DNA from 4 places in the Lentzea sp. NPDC058436 genome. Region 3 is predicted to be linked to each of the others. Evidence: riboswitches for the same ligand, from Rfam matches in the RefSeq annotation. Region 3 holds a riboswitch; each other region holds the start of a gene.

Region 1 (4,204 bases), on a different contig from region 3:
ATCTGCTCAGCAGGGTCGGTGACGACGTCGCCGTGATCAGCGAGGTCGTCGCCACGCTGCTCGCGCAGTGGGTCGGGGCGGTCCTGACCGTCGGGCTGACGATGGTGGGCCTGTTCGCACTGGACCCCTGGCTCGCCGCCGCCGGTCTGGTCGCGATCCCGGTCTACGGGTTCGCGTTGCGCTGGTACCTGCCGCGCGCGGCGGTCCGCTACGCCGAGGAACGCGCGGCGTTCGGCGATCGCGCGGAAACGCTCGTGTCCGCGCTCGAAGGACTTCCCACGCTGCGTGCCTACGGCGCGGAGGAGCGCCACGTCGGTCTGATCGGCGAGTCGTCAGGGCGGGCGCGGGACGTCTCGCGCTCGATCCTGTGGTTCGCCACCGCCTGGGGCAAGTGGATCAACATCGCCGAGCTGTGCGGTCTCGTCGCCATCGTGATCACCGGCTTCGTCCTCGTGCGCACGGGATCGGCGTCGGTGGGGGCGGTGACGGCGGCCGCGCTGTACTTCCACCGGCTGTTCAACCCGTTGGGGCTGCTGGTGTTCAGCTTCGACCAGGTCCAGTCCGCGATGGCGAGCCTGCAACGCATCGTCGGCGTGATCGGTACCGCCGAGCCCGTCGCGGCGGTCCCGGCACCGGCCCGCACCGGGGACCTGCGCGCCGAGTCGGTGACGCACCGCTACCCCGGCACGGCCGAACCGGTCCTGCACGACGTGTCCCTGCGGCTGCGGCAGGGCGAGACTGTCGCGCTCGTGGGCGCCAGCGGTGCCGGGAAGTCCACGCTGGCCGTCCTGCTGGCCGGACTCGCCTCACCGACCGAGGGCCGCGTGAGCTGGGCCGGGACGATCCCGGACCGGGCGGCACCGCTGGTGCTCGTGCCCCAGGAGACGCACGTGTTCGCGGGCCCGCTGGCCGAGGACCTGCGCCTGGCCGCCCCGGACGCCACCGACGCCGACGCCGAACGCGCGCTGCGGGCCGTCGGCGCGGACTGGGTCGACGAGCTACCTGACGGCGTCCGGACCGTGGTCGGTGAGCTGGGCCGCGAACTGGACCCCGCGCAGACCGCACAGGTCGCGCTGGCACGCGCGCTGCTCGCCGACCCGGCCGTCGTGCTGTTGGACGAGGCCACGGCCGAGGCCGACAGCCGCGACGCGACCCGCCTGGAGGACGGGGCGGCCGCTGTCCTGAATGGACGGACCGGACTCGTGGTGGCGCACCGGTTGCGGCAGGCCGCTACGGCTGATCGCGTCCTGGTGCTGGAGCACGGCCGGATCGTCGAGTCGGGCACCCACGACGAGTTGATCGCCACCGAGGGGCACTACGCCCGGCTGTGGGCCGCCTGGCAGTCGGCACGACCGGAGGTGCGCTGACCGGCTGAGCGGTCGTGGGTGGTTTCCGTGGCACGCCAACGGAAACCACCCGCGGTCTCAACTCACGGGATGGTTTCCGTTGGTACAGCATCGGAAACCACCCGCGACCTCACCTCACGGGCAGGTCAGCACCGGCGCCTGAGACGTGCCACCACCGGACAGCGCGGACAGCTTGACCCCGGTCAGCCCGAGGACCGCCTGGGCCGTCGCGCGCGGCGCGGTCGACTGGTCGAAACCGGTCGCGTCGTAAGCGATGGCACCACGATCCGCGACCGCACCGGCACACCCGACCTGCAGCGAGCGCAGGAACTGCCGGGCCTTCACCGCGGCGGCCGGGCGGTGACCGGCGAGCGCCTCGGCGGCCAGGCCGGTGCTGTTGGCGTTGGAGGCGTTGGTGCCCACGGAGAAACCGCCGTCGGTGTTCTGCTTCGACACCAGCCAGGTCGTGCCCTCGGCGGCGTTGACGTTGTCACCGACGGCGCGCAGCGCCTGCACGACCACGGCGGTCGAGTCGACGTCGCTCGCGCACGGCGTCTGGCCGAAGTTCAGCGGGAACCCGCCGTCGGGGCACTGGGTGCCCGCCAGGAACGCCTTCGCGGACGCCGGGGCGCCGCTGGAGGTGCGGTCCAGCGCCAGCAGGGCGAGGGACTGGCTGAAGGCGTTGGAGTAGTCACCGAAGTCGGAGCGGTCGGAGAACCTCCCGGACGGCGTGAGCAGCGAGAGCAGGCCCGCCTTGAGGTCGACACCGCCGAACGACGCCGGGTTCTTGCCGCGGACCTGTGCGGCGAGCATCAGCTTGGCGTGCGCGCCCGCGTACGCCTCGGTGCCGCTGCCGACGTAACCCGTGGTGATCTCCGGCTTCGCCAGCCAGGTGATCGCCTTGTTCGCGTTCGCGTCCGACGCCTTCGCGGCGGCGAACGCGAAGATCGCGTCGATCGTCAGGCCCTGGTCCGGGTACTTCGTGCCGCCGAAGTCGGCCTCGAACCGTTCGCCGTCGGCCATCTGGCGGGCGAGCCAGCCCGCGGCGGCGTCGGCCTTGTTCTGGGTGGCGGCCGCCGCCGGAGCGGTGACCAGGCCGATGCCGCACAGCAGGGCGGCAGCGAGCACCAAACGTCTCATGAGAAACCTTTCCCGCACTTCCTCGACAGGATCTGGCTGCACCGCGTGGGGCGGGTGACCGGGCTCGCCTCGAAGGCACACCGTTGCGGGACAGCGCCGGACTTTCACCGGACTTCCCCCGCTCCACGCTGAATGGAGTTGGACGGAGCACAGGCTCTCATCCCGGGCCCTTTGTTGGCACCGTTATCCGCGGACGGCGATGTGACCCTGCTAACCGACCTGGTCAGCGGTGCCGCGCCCAAGTGATCGGGTGTTAACCTCGGCCGCCATCACAACTGAACACCGCCACCTGTGACGGGGAAGCCGGTCGAACTCCGGCGCTGTCGCGCAACCGTGGGCCACTGGACAAGTGGCGAGTCGGGATACCGCACGGGTGGATGAACGGTCCAACCCGCTGTCGCGAGAGCAGGGGTGACATCGGCGTCCTGCGCCTGTCCTCCCACGCGTGAGCAAAGGAGGAGAGCATGCGCCGCCGCAGGACAATGGCCGGTTTGGCGTTCGCGGTCAGCATCGGCCTCGTCGCCGCCATGATCGCCGGCACCGCCTCTGCCGCGAGCGACCGCGAAGCCGCCCATCAGAACTCGCTATGGCTCGCCAAGCAACTGCGCGCGGACGGCACCTTCGAGAACCCCAACGGCGGCACGCTCCCGGACCACGGGCTCATGCTCGACGTGCTCTTCGCCGCGTACGCCTCCGGCGATGGCGCTGTGGCCGAGCCGATCGTCGACTACCTCGACGACCAGGGCCACGCCACGGACTACTTCACGTGGGACGGGCTCATTCCCGACAGCGGGTTCGAGGCCGTCATCACCGGCGGCGCGGCGGCGAAGACGTTGGTGGCGGCCCAGATCTCCGGCCGTGACCCCCGGAACTTCGACGGCCACGACATGATCGCCGAGACCAAGGCCGCGATCAGGCGCTCCGGCCCGGACATCGGCCGCGTCAGCGACTACTCGAAGAACCCGGAGTACGCGGACTTCGTCACCAACAACGCGAACGTGTTCGGACAGGCGATCGGCGTGATCGGTCTGGCCGCCGCGGGGGAGAACGACCAGCTCGCCATCGACAAGCTGGTGACGCAGCAGTGTTCCGAGGGTTACTTCAGGATCTTCTTCGCCCTCGTGAAGACCGACGAGACCGGCGACCACGTCACACCGGACGGGTACAAGATCTCCTCGTGCGACGAGGGCAAGGCGACCGGAGTGTCCCCTTCGGACGGTGACACGACCGGTCTCGGGCTGTCGGCCATGCTGGCCGCGAAACGGGCCGGCGCGCAGGGCCTCGACGCCCCGATCGCCCGAGCGGTCTCCTGGCTCGCGGGCAACCAGAGCGCGAGCGGCGGCTGGGGTGGCGGGGTCGGCACCGAGGCGCCGAACACCAACAGCACCGGGCTCGTCGTGCAGGCGCTCGCGGACGCCGGTGGTTCCGAGGCGCTGGTCGACCGCGGCGTGGCGTTCCTGAAGTCCGCGCAGGCGACCGCCGCGGCGGACTCGGGCAACTCGCTCAGCAACGACATCGGTGCCATCGCCTACAACCCGGAGTCCTACGTCGCGGCGCGCGGCACCGGCATCGCCGGGGTCGACACCTGGATCCGAGCGGGTGCCCAGGCTTCCCTGGGGTTGTCGCAGGTGGGGTTCTACGCGCTGGCCACGGGCGGCGGTCCTGAGCCGACCAGCAGCTCAACGACGACCACGACCACCTCCAAGACGACCACCACC
Region 2 (4,204 bases), on a different contig from region 3:
ACAGGCGAGGAGCCCCACCCGACTCATGCCGGATGCCTCACGGGTGTGCCTCACAACACAGGGTTTCCTGCTTCACCGCTGACCGCGGAGGGGCGGACCCCTTCCGTCTCACATCAACTCCACAGGCATCGTCCGAGTTTCCTCGGGCTACGGCTCGACCAGCCGCAAGTATGTTCTTCGCCGCGTTGAAGTCCCGGTCGTGCCGGGTGCGACACTTCGGACACGTCCAGTGCCGAATGGACAGTCCCAGTTCACTCAGCAGATGTCCGCAAGCCGAACAGGTCTTGGTGCTGGGATACCAGCGATCAACGACCAGCAGCGTCCGTCCTGCACGACGCGCCTTGTACTCCAGCATCGTCCGGAACTCACCCCAGGCCACGTCGCTGATAGCGCGGGCCAATCGCCGGTTTCGGACCATGTTGGCAACCGCGAGATCCTCGATCGCGATGACGACGGAATCCCGGACGATACGAGTGCTGGTGCGATGCAGGAAGTCTCAGCGAGCGTTGGTGACCTTGCGATGTGCGGCGGCAACTCTCGTCTTGGCCTTGCGGCGATTGTTGGATCCGCGTTGGGCGCGGGCCAACCGCCGCTGATACCGGGCCAGGTTGCGCGCTTTGCGCTGCAGATGTCCGGGATTGGCGATCCGTTGGCCATCACTGGTGACGAGGAAGTGCTTCACGCCGAGGTCGAGGCCGACGGCGTGATCGGTGGTGGGGAATGGCTCTGGTTCAACGGTGTCCACCGTGAACGTGATGTACCAGCGTTGGTCTGGATCACGTGCGACAACGACCATGCTGGGGTCGAGTTCGACCAGATTCACCTGGTCGAACGACCATGCGAACCGAATCGCCCCTGTCGTCTTCGCCAGGTGGAGCTGACCGCCACGCATGCGGAACGCCGAACGGGTGAAGTGCGCCGACTGCCGGCCCGCCCGCGACTTGAAGCGCGGGAACCTCGCACGTCCGGCGAAGAAGTTCTGGTATGCGATGTGCTGATGGCGCAACGTCTGCTGCAAAGGTACGCAGGACACTTCTGACAAGAAGGCCAGCTCTTCGGTGCGCTTCCAGGCTGTCAGTGCGGCGTCGGTCTCGCGGTACGAGGTGGTCTTGCCCTCCGTGCGATATCGGCTGGATCGCTCGGCCAGCGTCTTGTTCCACACCAGGCGCACGCATCCGAACGTGCGATTCAGCATCGCGATCTGTTCGGGGTCCGGGTAGGCCCGGCAGCGGTACGCCGTCCTCACCAGGCCAAGCTAGCCGACCGCACTCCACCAGGATCGGGGCCTCCTGGCCGTCCGATGAGATTCCACCCAGTAGCGTGAATTCCCGTGTCCGAATTCGCGGAGGTCCTCGAAGCGCTGCGCCGGGTGCGCGGAATCAACCCGTTCTTCGCGCTCGACGTGGGTCGCCCGGACGAGTCCTGGCTGCCGGGAACCGCACTTCTCGACGGCCCGGCGCTCAAAACCACGATCGACGCCATCGCGAACCGGTACAAAGCCGACGAACCACGCGTCGCGGCGAGCCTGTTCTTCCTGAGTTACACCGCACGGCTGCTCAGCCCCCTCACGGCCGCGAACATCCCGATCGACGTGCGCCCCGAGAACCTCTGGTGGCGGCACGACCCCGCGAACGGCCTGAGCGTGCGCATCGACCAGCCACGACTGGGCCCGCCGGCCGCCGAGGCACTGGCCCCGGTGGTGGAGGCGATCCAGGCGGTCGCACCGGTGGCGCGCGGACTGTTGTGGGGCAACGCGATGTCGAACATCGCCGGCGCGCTGAAAATGGTTGTGCGCGCACGCATGCTCACAGAGGAGGAAGCGGAAGAACGCGGCGAACGGCTCATGAGCGCACCGCCGTTCGAACAGGCGGGAGAATTCCTGAGCTTCCCCGGCGAGCTCGGGTTCCGGCGCAGGAGCTGTTGTCTTTACTACCGCGTCGCCGCAGGTGGGAAGTGTGGTGACTGTCCACTCGTGAAGTGAGGAACGCAACAACTCTTATGGCCGGTTGTGCTTAACGGGCGGCTCAACTTACGGTGCACGCGCCGCAGTGACGGGAAGCCGGTGTGAATCCGGCGCGGTCCTCGCCACTGTGACCGGGAAGCGATCCCCGCCGAGCACGTCACTGGTCCCCGCCGGGACTGGGAAGACGCGGGGGCAGCGTTGATCCGGGAGTCAGGAGACCGGCTGCGGCGCCGCAAGGAGAGTTGACCTTCCACGAGGTATGGAGGAGCCCGTCATGACGAGCCCCGCAGCAAGCCTGTCCGCCGTCCGCGTGCCCAAATGGGCCTTCGCCGTCTCACTGCTCGGCCTGATCGTCACGTACCTGGTCCTGCAGGAGAACGGCCTCGCGCTCGGCGCGGGATCCGAGTTGCTGCACGAGTTCTTCCACGACGGCCGCCACGCTCTCGGCGTCCCCTGCCACTGATCCGACTCCACCGATCACGCAGATGACCACTTACAAGTCCATCGCACTGCGCGGGATCGCGGCCGGCGGCATCGCCGGTGTCGCGTCCGCCCTGGTGCAGCTCCTGGTGACCGAGATCCCGATCCGCGCCGCGCTCGCGGTCGAGGAGGCACGGGCACCCGCCGGCGAAGAGGCCGGCCACTCCCACGGCGGCGAGGAAGAGCTCGTCAGCCGCGGCGCGCAGGTCGTGGGCGGCATGCTCGGCGTGGTGATCGTCGGCATCGCCGTGGGCCTGGTGTTCGCCACGGCTTACGCGCTGTCGAAGCGCTGGTTCGCCGGCAGCACGCCGTTCACGCGCAGCTTCACGTTCGGTGCCGCGGTGTTCGGTGCCGTGGCGTTGCTGCCGTGGCTCAAGTACCCGGCCAACCCGCCGGCCGTGGGCGACCCGGTGACGGTGAACTACCGGACCGCGCTCTACCTCGGCGTGGTCGTGGCGGGCCTGCTGATCGTGTGGGGAGCGAGCTGGCTCGCCGCGCAGCTGAGCACGCAGCCGCAGCCGGTGCGGGCAACGGCCGTGCTGCTCGCGGTGGCCGCGGCCGTCGCGCTGGTGCTGCTGGCGTTCCCCGCGCCGCCGGACACGATCCCCGCGGACATGCCGGTGAACGTGCTGTGGCAGTTCCGCCTCAGCTCGCTCGCCCAGCTGGCGACGCTCTACGTCGGCATCGGCGTGGTGTTCGGCCTGCTGGTGGACCCGGCCACGCGCAAGGCCAAGGCACGCGTCACCGAAGCGGTCTAGAGCGCTTTCAGCACCTCGAGGTCGACGCCGACGAGGGAGTCGCGGAAGATCCGCCGCTCCCCCGTCGGCACCTCGACGTCACACGGCACGACCAGCACGGTGCACCCGGCGGCCACCGCGGCGGAGACACCGGTCGGCGAGTCCTCGATCGCGACGCAGAGCGCGGGATCGACGCCCAGCAGCCGCGCCGCCTTCAGGTACGGCTCGGGCAGCGGCTTGTTCAGCCCGTCCACCTCGTCGCCGCACACGGTGACGTCGAACAGGTCCCGGCCGATCGTGTCCAGCGCGACCTCGGTCAGCCCCCGCTCGGTGGACGTCACCAACGCCATCGGCACGCCCGAAGCGCGCACCGCCTTCAACGCGTCCTGGGCGCCGGGACGCCACGGCAGACCGGCGCGGAAGACCTCCTCGGTGCGGCGCAGGATCCACGCGGCGCCGTCGGCCATGTCGGACTCGGTCGGCTCGATGCCGACGTCGCCGAACAGCAGGCGCATCGTCGTGGGCACGTTGCTGCCGACCATGCGCTCACGGGTCTCCAGGGACAGCACGCCGCCGAGCTTCTCCGCGTACTCGTAGAGCGGGATGTCCCAGAGCTTCTCGGAGTCCAGCAGCGTCCCGTCCATGTCCCACAGGACTGCTCGCAGGTCAGACATCGAAGTACTTCGCCTCCGGGTGGTGCGCCACGAAGGCGTCGGTGGACTGTTCCGGGTGGAGCTGGAGTACCTCGGACAGCGCCACCCCGGTGCGGGACGGGTCGAGGGGCACACGAGGTCTTCGCGGACGCGCCTGTGCTCGGCCAGCGCCTCGGTGAGCCGGCCCCCAGTCCGTGGACTTCCAGGTGCTCACGATACGCGTTCTGGCCGAACAACTCGTCCGCGTGGCCTGCGATCGGCCTGCTCATCGTCACGCGGTGGAACGCGATGGCGCCGATCCCTTTTCTGGCGCGGAAAAGTGAGCCGGAAGCGCGCACGGGAAGCAGCCGTGGACGACAGCGGCGTGGGCA
Region 3 (4,204 bases):
CGACGTCGACTTCCCCTTCATCTCACCGGTGTGCAGCATCAGCAACGGCCGGTTGCGGCGCTGGCGGGTGGTCAGGCCGTCCTTCGGCACCTCGGTGGGTTGTCCTTGAGGCACTGGGGATTCTCCTTGCTCGTTGGTCGCTGCTCCGCAGACTCCGGTGAGTTCGCCGGGAAGCTGGTCGTCCGGCCGCCGCTTCGCCGTGATTGGGCTTCGCCGAATCCCGACGAAGGGGCACCCGGACGACCAGCGCGAACTCACGCAGCCCGGACGACGCCGGCGAGGTGGTCGGCGGACAGCTGGTCGAGCCGGACGCACGTGCCCTGCAACGCCTCGGCGATCTTCTGCGCGAGACCGAGGCGGACGTGGCCCTGTTCGCAGTCCACGACCACGACGGCGGTCTTCTCGAGCAGTCCGGCGGCCTTCAGAGCGTCCTTGGTCGGGTCGCCGCCGAGTCCGGACGACGTGGCGCGGCCGTCCGTCAGCAGCACCACCAACGGCCGCTTGCGCGGGTCGCGGAGGCGTTCGATCTCCAGGACCCTGTGCGCCTTCAGCAGACCGTCCGCGAGCGGGGTCCGGCCGCCGGTGCGCATCTTCTTGAGGCGGGTGGCCGCCGCGTCGACGGAGGTGGTGGGCGGGAGCGCCACCTCGGCCTGGTTACCGCGGAACGTCACCACGCCGACCTTGTCCCGGCGCTGGTAGGCGTCGCGCAGCAACGAGATCACCGCACCGCTGACGGCCGACATCCGCTTCTGCGCCGCCATCGACCCGGAGGCGTCGACGACGAACAGGACGAGGTTCGACTCCTTGCCCTCCCGCACGGCCTTGCGCAGGTCGGCGGCGGTGAGCAGCAGGCCGGGACCGCTGCGGCCGCGCGTCGCCTGGTGCGGTGCGGCGTTCGTCAGCGTGTCGACGAGGTGCAGACCACTGCCGTCCACTTTGGACGAACGGACGATCCTGCCGGTGCGCGCGCGGGCCCTGGAACGCTTGCCGGGCGCGCCTTCGCCGACTCCGGGGACCTCCAGCAGCCGCGCCTTGAACGCGGGCGACGGCTCCGGTGCCGGACGGTCCTGAGGCGCGTTCCCGTTGCCCTTCGGGCCTTCCTGCGGTTCGGGCAGCTCACCACCACCGGGGCCGTCGTCGTCCGGACCCTCGTCGGGTTCGGCGGCGTGCTCGGCCGCCTGCTTCATCGCGTCCTCGAGCTGCTGCTCCTCGATGCCCGGCTCGTCGAACGGGTCGCGCCGGCGCCGGTGCGGCAGTGCCAGCCGGACCGCGACCTCGACGTCGACCTCCTCGACCTCCGACGCACCGCGCCACGCCGCGTGAGCGCTGGCGGCACGGGCGACGACGAGGTCCGCGCGCATGCCGTCGACCTCGAAAGCCGCGCACACAGCGGCGATCCGGCGCAGCTCACCGTCCGGAAGGGACACTCGCGCGAGGTTGTGGCGCGCGTCCGTGATCTGCTGCTTGAGCTGGGCGTCCTCGCCGGCCCACCTCGCCGCGAACGCGACGGGGTCGGCCTCGTAGGCGAGCCGGCGCCGGATCACCTCGGTGCGCACGCTCACATCACGAGCCGCCTTCACCGCCACCGTCAACCCGAACCGGTCGAGCAGCTGCGGCCGCAGCTCACCCTCCTCGGGGTTCATCGTGCCGACCAGCAGGAACTGCGACGGGTGCGAGACCGACACGCCTTCGCGTTCGACGTGCGCACGCCCCATCGCGGCGGCGTCGAGCAGCAGGTCGACCAGGTGGTCGTGCAGCAGGTTGACCTCGTCGACGTAGAGCACGCCCCGGTGCGCCGACGCCAGCAGGCCGGGCTGGAACGCCCGCACGCCCTCGGTCAGCGCCTTCTCGAGGTCGAGCGACCCGACGAGCCGGTCCTCGGTGGCGCCGACGGGCAGTTCGACGAGCCGGGCCGGGCGGCTCTCGGTGCCGTCGTGCGGCGCGTCGGGGCAGTCGGTCGTACCGGGCACGCAGCCGAAACGGCAGTTCTTCGAGACCTCGAGCTCGGGCAGCAGCGCGGCGAGGGCGCGCACGACGGTCGACTTCGCGGTCCCCTTCTCGCCGCGGACGAGAACACCGCCGATGGCGGGGTGCACCGCGTTCAGCAGCAGGGCGAGCCGGAGGTCGTCGTGTCCGACGACAGCCGAAAAGGGGTACATGCTCGGCGAAGTCCTTCCTCGGGTGTCCACGCCCGTGGCCGGTTGGATAAGAGGGGGACGAGTTCCTGACTCCCGGTCTCTCCAGAACCGGTCACAGTCGCGGGACGGCGCCGGATTCGCACCGGCTTCCTCGCACTCCCCTCACAGCCCCGGCATCGTCGCACTTCGCACCGCCGGGTCCAACAGCCAGGTGAGCGACGTCGCCCTAGATCAGGCTCCTGAACTCCGCCCAGGCCTCCCCGACCTCCTCCGCCGTCCACTCCAGCGCGGGCGCCGCGATCGTCACCTCGGTCTTGGCGAGCGTCCCGTCCCGCCAGAACCCGCCGAGGAACTTCCCGCCCAGCTCGGTCAGCCGCTTCGGGTCGCCGGGCAGGTGCAGCGCGAACTGGTGGGTGTGCGGCTCAGGCAGGCCCATGGCGGCGGCCACGACCTTGGCGTGCTCGACCTGGGTGCCCAGGCGGGGCAGCACCGTGTCGAGGCCGTGCATCGCGGACAACGCCGCCGGCCACTGCTGGAACAGCATGCCGCCGTACCGGTGCCGCCACACTCGCGCCTGGTCCACGAAGTCTTGGGTGCCTGCGAGCGCCGCGCCCGACATGCCTTCCAGCGACTTGTAGAACGACACGTAGACCGAGTCGAAGAGGCCCGCGATCTCCGGCAGCGGCTTGCCCAGGCCGTGCGTGCTCTCCCACAGCCGCGCGCCGTCGAGGTGCACGACCGCGTCCCGTTCGCGCGCGGCGTCCACGACCTCGGTCAGCTCGTCCCAGGTCGGCAGGACGAACCCGGCCTCGCGGTCCGGCACCTCCAGCAGCAGCGTGCCGAACGGTTCGGGGCACGAGGCGACGTCCGCGTTGCGCACCTTGATCGGGCGCAGGCCGGACAGCACGGTCAGCGCGTCGTCCTCGTGGTGCAGCGGGTGCGCCTGCGGGTGCATCGCGACGATCGGGTTGTGCGTGCGGTCCGCCCAGCACTTCAGCGCGATCTGCTGCGCCATGGTGCCGGTCGGCACGAACAGCGCGGCCTCGGTGCCCAGCAGCTGCGCGACGCGGGTCTCCAGCGCCTCCACCGGTCCGCCGTCGCCGTAGCGGTCGGGCTCGACGTCCGGCACGGGGCCGAGCTCTTCGAGCAGCGTGCGCTTCCTGACTCCGGACAGCTGACGGTTCAACACCCCCGCATCAAACCTCAGCCGCGAGCGTCTCCGCGAGTGAAATGACGCCCGCCCGGATCTCGTCGGCGGTCATCCCCTGGGCCAGCAGGAACTCGATGTGCTCACCCCGGAGCACGGCCAGGACGGTGTGCGCCTTGAAGGTCGAGCCGACCAGCCGGGCCAGGCGTTCCACGGTGATCCGGAAGTTGCCCTCGCAGCTGCGGACCGTCGTCCGTTCCACGGCGATGACCAGCGGCAACGACGCCAGCACGTGGTCGAACAGCGTGCCGGCGAACTCCCCGGCGGAGCGGCACTCCAACGACGCCGTCTGGATCCACGAGGCGGCGGTGGAGTCGACCACGGCCCTGACCAGACCGGCCTTGTCGCCGAACCGCCGGAACACGGTGCCCTTGCCCACACCCGCCGCCAGTGCCACGTCCTCGACGGACACGGCCTCGATGCCCCGGGAGCTGATCAGCTCGGTCGCGGCGGCCAGGATCGCGGCCCGGTTGCGGGCGGCATCGGCACGTTCCAACGAACTCTCCCTTGACACAAGCGGACTGACGGTCCGTATATTACCAAACGGACCGACGGTCCGCTTACTGAGGGAGGACCAGGTGAAGGCAGTGCGGTTCCACGAGTTCGGAGGGCCCGAGGTGCTCACCGTCGAGGAGGTGCCCGACCCCGTCGGCGACACGCTCGTCGACGTCACCGCGATCGGGCTCAACTACGGCGAGACGGTCATCCGCCGCGGCAAGGGCAGGGAGCTCTTCCCGTGGTACCCGGGACCGGCCCTTCCCGTCACGCTGGGCTCGGAAGTCGTTGGCACCACAGGAGAAGGCCGCCGGGTCATGGGCGTGCCGCGCGACGGTGCCTACGCCACGAAGGCCGTCATCGA
Region 4 (4,204 bases), on a different contig from region 3:
GCGGCGAGCACGACGACGTTCCGACCCGCGTCGAGGTGCGCGGCGAGCTTGCCGGCTGCCTCCTCGTAGAAGGTGTCGATCTCGCCCTGGTAGTCGTCGGTGTCCTCGGTGGTGACCGGGTAGACGAGCTGTTCCATGATCTGGCCGTCGCGGAAGTACGGCGCCGCGATGGTCTTCGCCACCGACCTGCCGTGCCGCGCGCTGTGGAACGCGACCACGTCGGCCTCGGTGATGAGTCGCGCGGCCTTGACCGTCACGAGTTCCGGGTCGCCGGGACCCAGGCCGACGCCGTAGAGCTTGCCCGTCATTCTTCCTCGCTCGCGATCGCGTTGATGGCCGCCGCCGTCATGGCACTGCCGCCGCGCCGGCCGCGCACCACGAGGTGCTCCAGATCCGTTGCGGCCAAAGCTTCCTTGGACTCCGCGGCCCCGATGAACCCGACGGGGATGCCGAGGATCGCGGCGGGACGCGGGGCCCCTTGGGCGATCAGGTCGAGGAGGTGGAACAACGCGGTGGGGGCGTTGCCGATCGCGATCACCGCGCCGTCGAACCGGTCCGCGAGCAGCTCCAGCGCCGCGGCGCTGCGCGTGTTGCCGATGCTCTTGGCCAGGTCCGGTGTGCGCGGATCTTGGAGGAGGCAAAGGACTTCGTTGTCCGCGGGCAGCCGCCGGCGGGTCACGCCGGACGCGACCATGTTGGCGTCGCACAGGATCGGCGCGCCGTCGCGTAGTGCCGCGCGGGCGTTCTGGACGACGTTCGGCGAGAACGCGACGTCCTGGGGGAGGTCGGTCATGCCGCACGCGTGGATCATGCGGACGACGACCTTCGCGACGTCGTCGGGGAACCGGGTGAGGTCCGACTCCGCGCGGATGGTGGCGAAGGACTGGCGGTAGATCTCCGCCCCGTCCCTGATGTACTGCGTCAACGGATCTCCTCGTAGCCGTCGCCGGTCGCGACGAACTCGATCACTTCGCCTGCGGGACGACCGCAGCGGCGGGCACAACCGGACCAGTGGACGGGCCGCCTGTGCGGGGTCCCGAGCCAGGCACGGGCGTCGGCGCGGACGTCGGACAGCGACTTCGCGCAGCCGGGGCGGCCGGTGCAGGCGCTGACGCCGTGCCAGGGGGAGGCCGGGTCGGTGATGAGGCCGGACGTGTCGGTGCCGGCGGGGACGACCAGGCCGCGCCACGGGGTCAGGCGCAGGCCGACGCCGGGGAGCTGACGCGCGTCGAGGCGACCGAGTGGGACCCCTGGGGTCAACGGTGAAGGTGCGACAGGTGTCACAGCCGGGGTGACGCGCGGGGCGTCGGTGGCGCCGAAGTGAGCGGTGATCTTTCGCACACCGTCGTCCACTTCGGACAGGCGCCAGGCCGGGCCGCGCAGCCGCTGGAAGAGGCGGGCGGCGGTGAGGACGGCGTCGACGGGGTCGGTCACGCGGACGCCGGTGTCGGCGCCGGCGAGGAGGAGGGAGAACGTGCCGTCCGGTGCGCTGACCAGGCCGAAGTCGCCGCCCAGCCCGCTCACCGAGGCGCCGATCGTGAGCAGGAAACGCCCTGGCAGCTCCGCCAGCGCCGGGTCCGCGCACAGTGCCGCGTCGATCTCGTCGACCAGCGCCTGGTTGTCCTCCAGCGGCGCCGCGATGATGTTGCGCATCCGCTCGTGCGTGGCCGACGGCAGCAGGCCCGCCGCGGCCAGTCGCGCGCCCAGCTCCACGCCGTCCGCCAGGCCCCTGATCTGGAGGTTCGCCCGCGAGGTCAGCTCCACCGAGCCGTTCCCGAGCTCCAACGCCGCCAGCCGCACGACGTCCCACTGAGCAGCGGGAAGAGTCCCACCCGGCACCCGGATGCGCGCCAGCCCGCCGTCGGCCGCCTGGTGCAGCTCGACGGCGCCGGGGCAGGCATCCGGGTGACTACGCATAGGTCGGACTGTAACCCGCCGGTTAGGGTGAGCCCGAACGACGAAGCGCAGGAGGAAGCCGGTGTGAATCCGGCGCGGTCCCGCCACTGTGACCAGCGAACCGCTGGGAGTCAGGAACTCTGCTTCGCCAGTCACCCGCAACCTGGGGCGAGGACCCCACGAGGGATGGAGCCCTGCGTGATCCTGCTGCTGTCGACCTCCGACACCGACCTGCTGTCGGCGCGTGCGAGCGGTGCCGAGTACCGGCTCGGCAACCCGGCGCGCACCACCGTCGAGGACCTTCCCGGGCTCGTCGACGGTGTCGACCTCGTCGTCGTGCGCATCCTCGGCGGCCGCCGGATGTGGGAGGAGGGGCTCGACTGGCTGCTCGCCTGCGGCCTGCCCGTGGTGGTGCTCGGCGGCGAGATGCAGCCCGACGCGGCGCTCATGGAGCTGTCGACGGTGGCAGGCGGCGTGTGCGCGGAGGCGCACCTCTACCTCGCGCACGGCGGCCCGGCGAACCTCACCGAGCTGCACAAGTTCCTCTCCGACACCGTGCTGCTGACCGGTCACGGCTTCGAGGCGCCCGCGGCCACCCCGAGCTGGGGCGTGCTGGAGCGCGAGACCACGCCGGAGAACGGTCCGACGGTCGCGGTCCTCTACTACCGCGCGCACCACGTCGCCGGGAACACGGCGTTCGTCCACGCGCTGTGCGACGCGATCGAGGCCAAGGGCGGTAAGGCACTGCCGGTCTTCTGCTCCTCGTTGCGCACCGCCGAGCCCGAGCTGCTCGACACGTTGCGCCAGGCCGACGCGCTCGTCGTGACCGTGCTCGCGGCGGGGGGCACGAACCCCGCCAAGGCGTCCGCCGGTGGTGACAACGACGCGTGGGACGTCGGTGCGCTCGCGGCTCTCGACGTGCCGATCCTGCAGGGGTTGTGCCTCACGTCGAGCCGCGAGACGTGGGACGAGAACGACGACGGACTGTCTCCTTTGGACACCGCGACCCAGGTCGCGATCCCCGAGTTCGACGGCCGGATCATCACGGTCCCGTTCTCCTTCAAGGAGATCGACGAGGACGGCCTCACGATCTACGTCGCCGACCCGGAACGGGCGCTGCGCGTCGCGGGCATCGCCGTGCGGCACGGCCGGTTGCGCCACATCCCGGTCGCCGAGCGCAAGGTCGTCGTGATGCTGTCGGCGTACCCGACCAAGCACTCGCGCATCGGCAACGCGGTCGGGCTCGACACGCCCGCGTCGACCGTCCGGCTGCTGAAGGCCATGCGGGAGCACGGGTACGACATCGGTGACGAACTGCCGGGCGTCGACGAGCTCGACGGCGACAAGCTGATCCACGCGTTGATCGCCGCCGGTGGCCAGGACGCCGACTGGCTCACGCAGGAGCAGTTCGAGAGCAACCCGATCCGCATCGCCGCGGCCGACTACCGCGAGTTCCACGAGACGCTGCCCGAGGACTTCCGCGAGTCGATGCGGGAGCACTGGGGTGAGGCGCCCGGCTCGTTGTTCGTGGACTTCTCGAAGTCGAAGGACGGCGAGATCGTGCTGGCCGCGCTGCGGTCCGGCAACGTCGCGGTGATCGTGCAGCCGCCGCGCGGGTTCGGCGAGAACCCCATCGCGATCTACCACGACCCGGACCTGCCGCCGTCGCACCACTACCTCGCGGCGTACCGGTGGATCGAGTCGAACTTCGGCGCGGACGCGGTCGTGCACGTCGGCAAGCACGGCAACCTGGAGTGGTTGCCCGGCAAGACGGTCGGCATGTCGGCGTCCTGCGGCACGGACGCGGCGCTCGGCGACCTGCCGCTGATCTACCCGTTCCTCGTCAACGACCCCGGTGAGGGCACGCAGGCCAAGCGGCGTGCGCACGCCACGCTGGTCGACCACCTCGTGCCGCCGATGGCCCGCGCCGACAGCTACGGCGACATCGCGCGCCTGGAGCAGCTGCTCGACGAGTACGGGAACATCTCCGCGATGGACCCGGCCAAGGTGCCGGCCATCCGCGCGCAGATCTGGACGCTGATCAAGGCCGCGAAGCTCGACCACGACCTGGGCCTGGACGACCGGCCGCACGACGCGGAGTTCGACGAGTTCATCCTGCACGTCGACGGCTGGCTGTGCGAGGTCAAGGACGTCCAGATCCGCGACGGCCTGCACGTCCTCGGCGAGGCGCCGACCGGGTCGGTGCGGGTCAACCTCGTGCTCGCGATGCTGCAGGCGCGGCAGATGTGGGGCGGTCAGGTCGCCGCGCTGCCCGGTCTGCGCGAGGCGCTCGGGCTGGTCGGCACCG

Evidence for each region. A riboswitch is a leader RNA that binds a small molecule or an ion and turns the genes downstream of it on or off. The one in region 3 is predicted to bind cobalamin.
Region 1: another riboswitch for cobalamin. It lies ahead of ACFWN2_RS03360 (prenyltransferase/squalene oxidase repeat-containing protein); the one in region 3 lies ahead of ACFWN2_RS34220 (putative cobaltochelatase).
Region 2: another riboswitch for cobalamin. It lies ahead of ACFWN2_RS14685 (CbtB-domain containing protein); the one in region 3 lies ahead of ACFWN2_RS34220 (putative cobaltochelatase).
Region 4: another riboswitch for cobalamin. It lies ahead of cobN (cobaltochelatase subunit CobN); the one in region 3 lies ahead of ACFWN2_RS34220 (putative cobaltochelatase).

What each region holds. Positions count from the first base shown of each region.
Region 1 is NZ_JBHXLF010000001.1:808,668-812,871, forward strand. It holds gene ACFWN2_RS03355 (ABC transporter ATP-binding protein) at 1-1,367, shown strand, start outside; gene ACFWN2_RS03360 (prenyltransferase/squalene oxidase repeat-containing protein) at 1,482-2,486, opposite strand; cobalamin riboswitch at 2,518-2,653, opposite strand; cobalamin riboswitch at 2,784-2,853, shown strand; gene ACFWN2_RS03365 (hypothetical protein) at 2,951-4,204, shown strand, end outside.
Region 2 is NZ_JBHXLF010000003.1:204,801-209,004, forward strand. It holds partial or broken gene ACFWN2_RS14675 (RNA-guided endonuclease InsQ/TnpB family protein) at 38-1,246, opposite strand; gene ACFWN2_RS14680 ((2Fe-2S)-binding protein) at 1,331-1,981, shown strand; cobalamin riboswitch at 2,052-2,184, shown strand; gene ACFWN2_RS14685 (CbtB-domain containing protein) at 2,238-2,426, shown strand; gene ACFWN2_RS14690 (CbtA family protein) at 2,449-3,201, shown strand; gene ACFWN2_RS14695 (HAD family hydrolase) at 3,198-3,854, opposite strand; partial or broken gene ACFWN2_RS14700 (methionine synthase) at 3,847-4,204, opposite strand, start outside.
Region 3 is NZ_JBHXLF010000014.1:134,692-138,895, forward strand. It holds gene cobO (cob(I)yrinic acid a,c-diamide adenosyltransferase) at 1-114, opposite strand, end outside; gene ACFWN2_RS34220 (putative cobaltochelatase) at 255-2,159, opposite strand; cobalamin riboswitch at 2,198-2,334, opposite strand; gene ACFWN2_RS34225 (threonine aldolase family protein) at 2,365-3,327, opposite strand; gene ACFWN2_RS34230 (helix-turn-helix domain-containing protein) at 3,335-3,841, opposite strand; gene ACFWN2_RS34235 (zinc-binding alcohol dehydrogenase family protein) at 3,924-4,204, shown strand, end outside.
Region 4 is NZ_JBHXLF010000003.1:770,148-774,351, reverse strand. It holds gene ACFWN2_RS17315 (precorrin-2 C(20)-methyltransferase) at 1-308, opposite strand, end outside; gene ACFWN2_RS17310 (precorrin-8X methylmutase) at 305-925, opposite strand; gene ACFWN2_RS17305 (hypothetical protein) at 922-1,917, opposite strand; cobalamin riboswitch at 1,926-2,059, shown strand; gene cobN (cobaltochelatase subunit CobN) at 2,095-4,204, shown strand, end outside.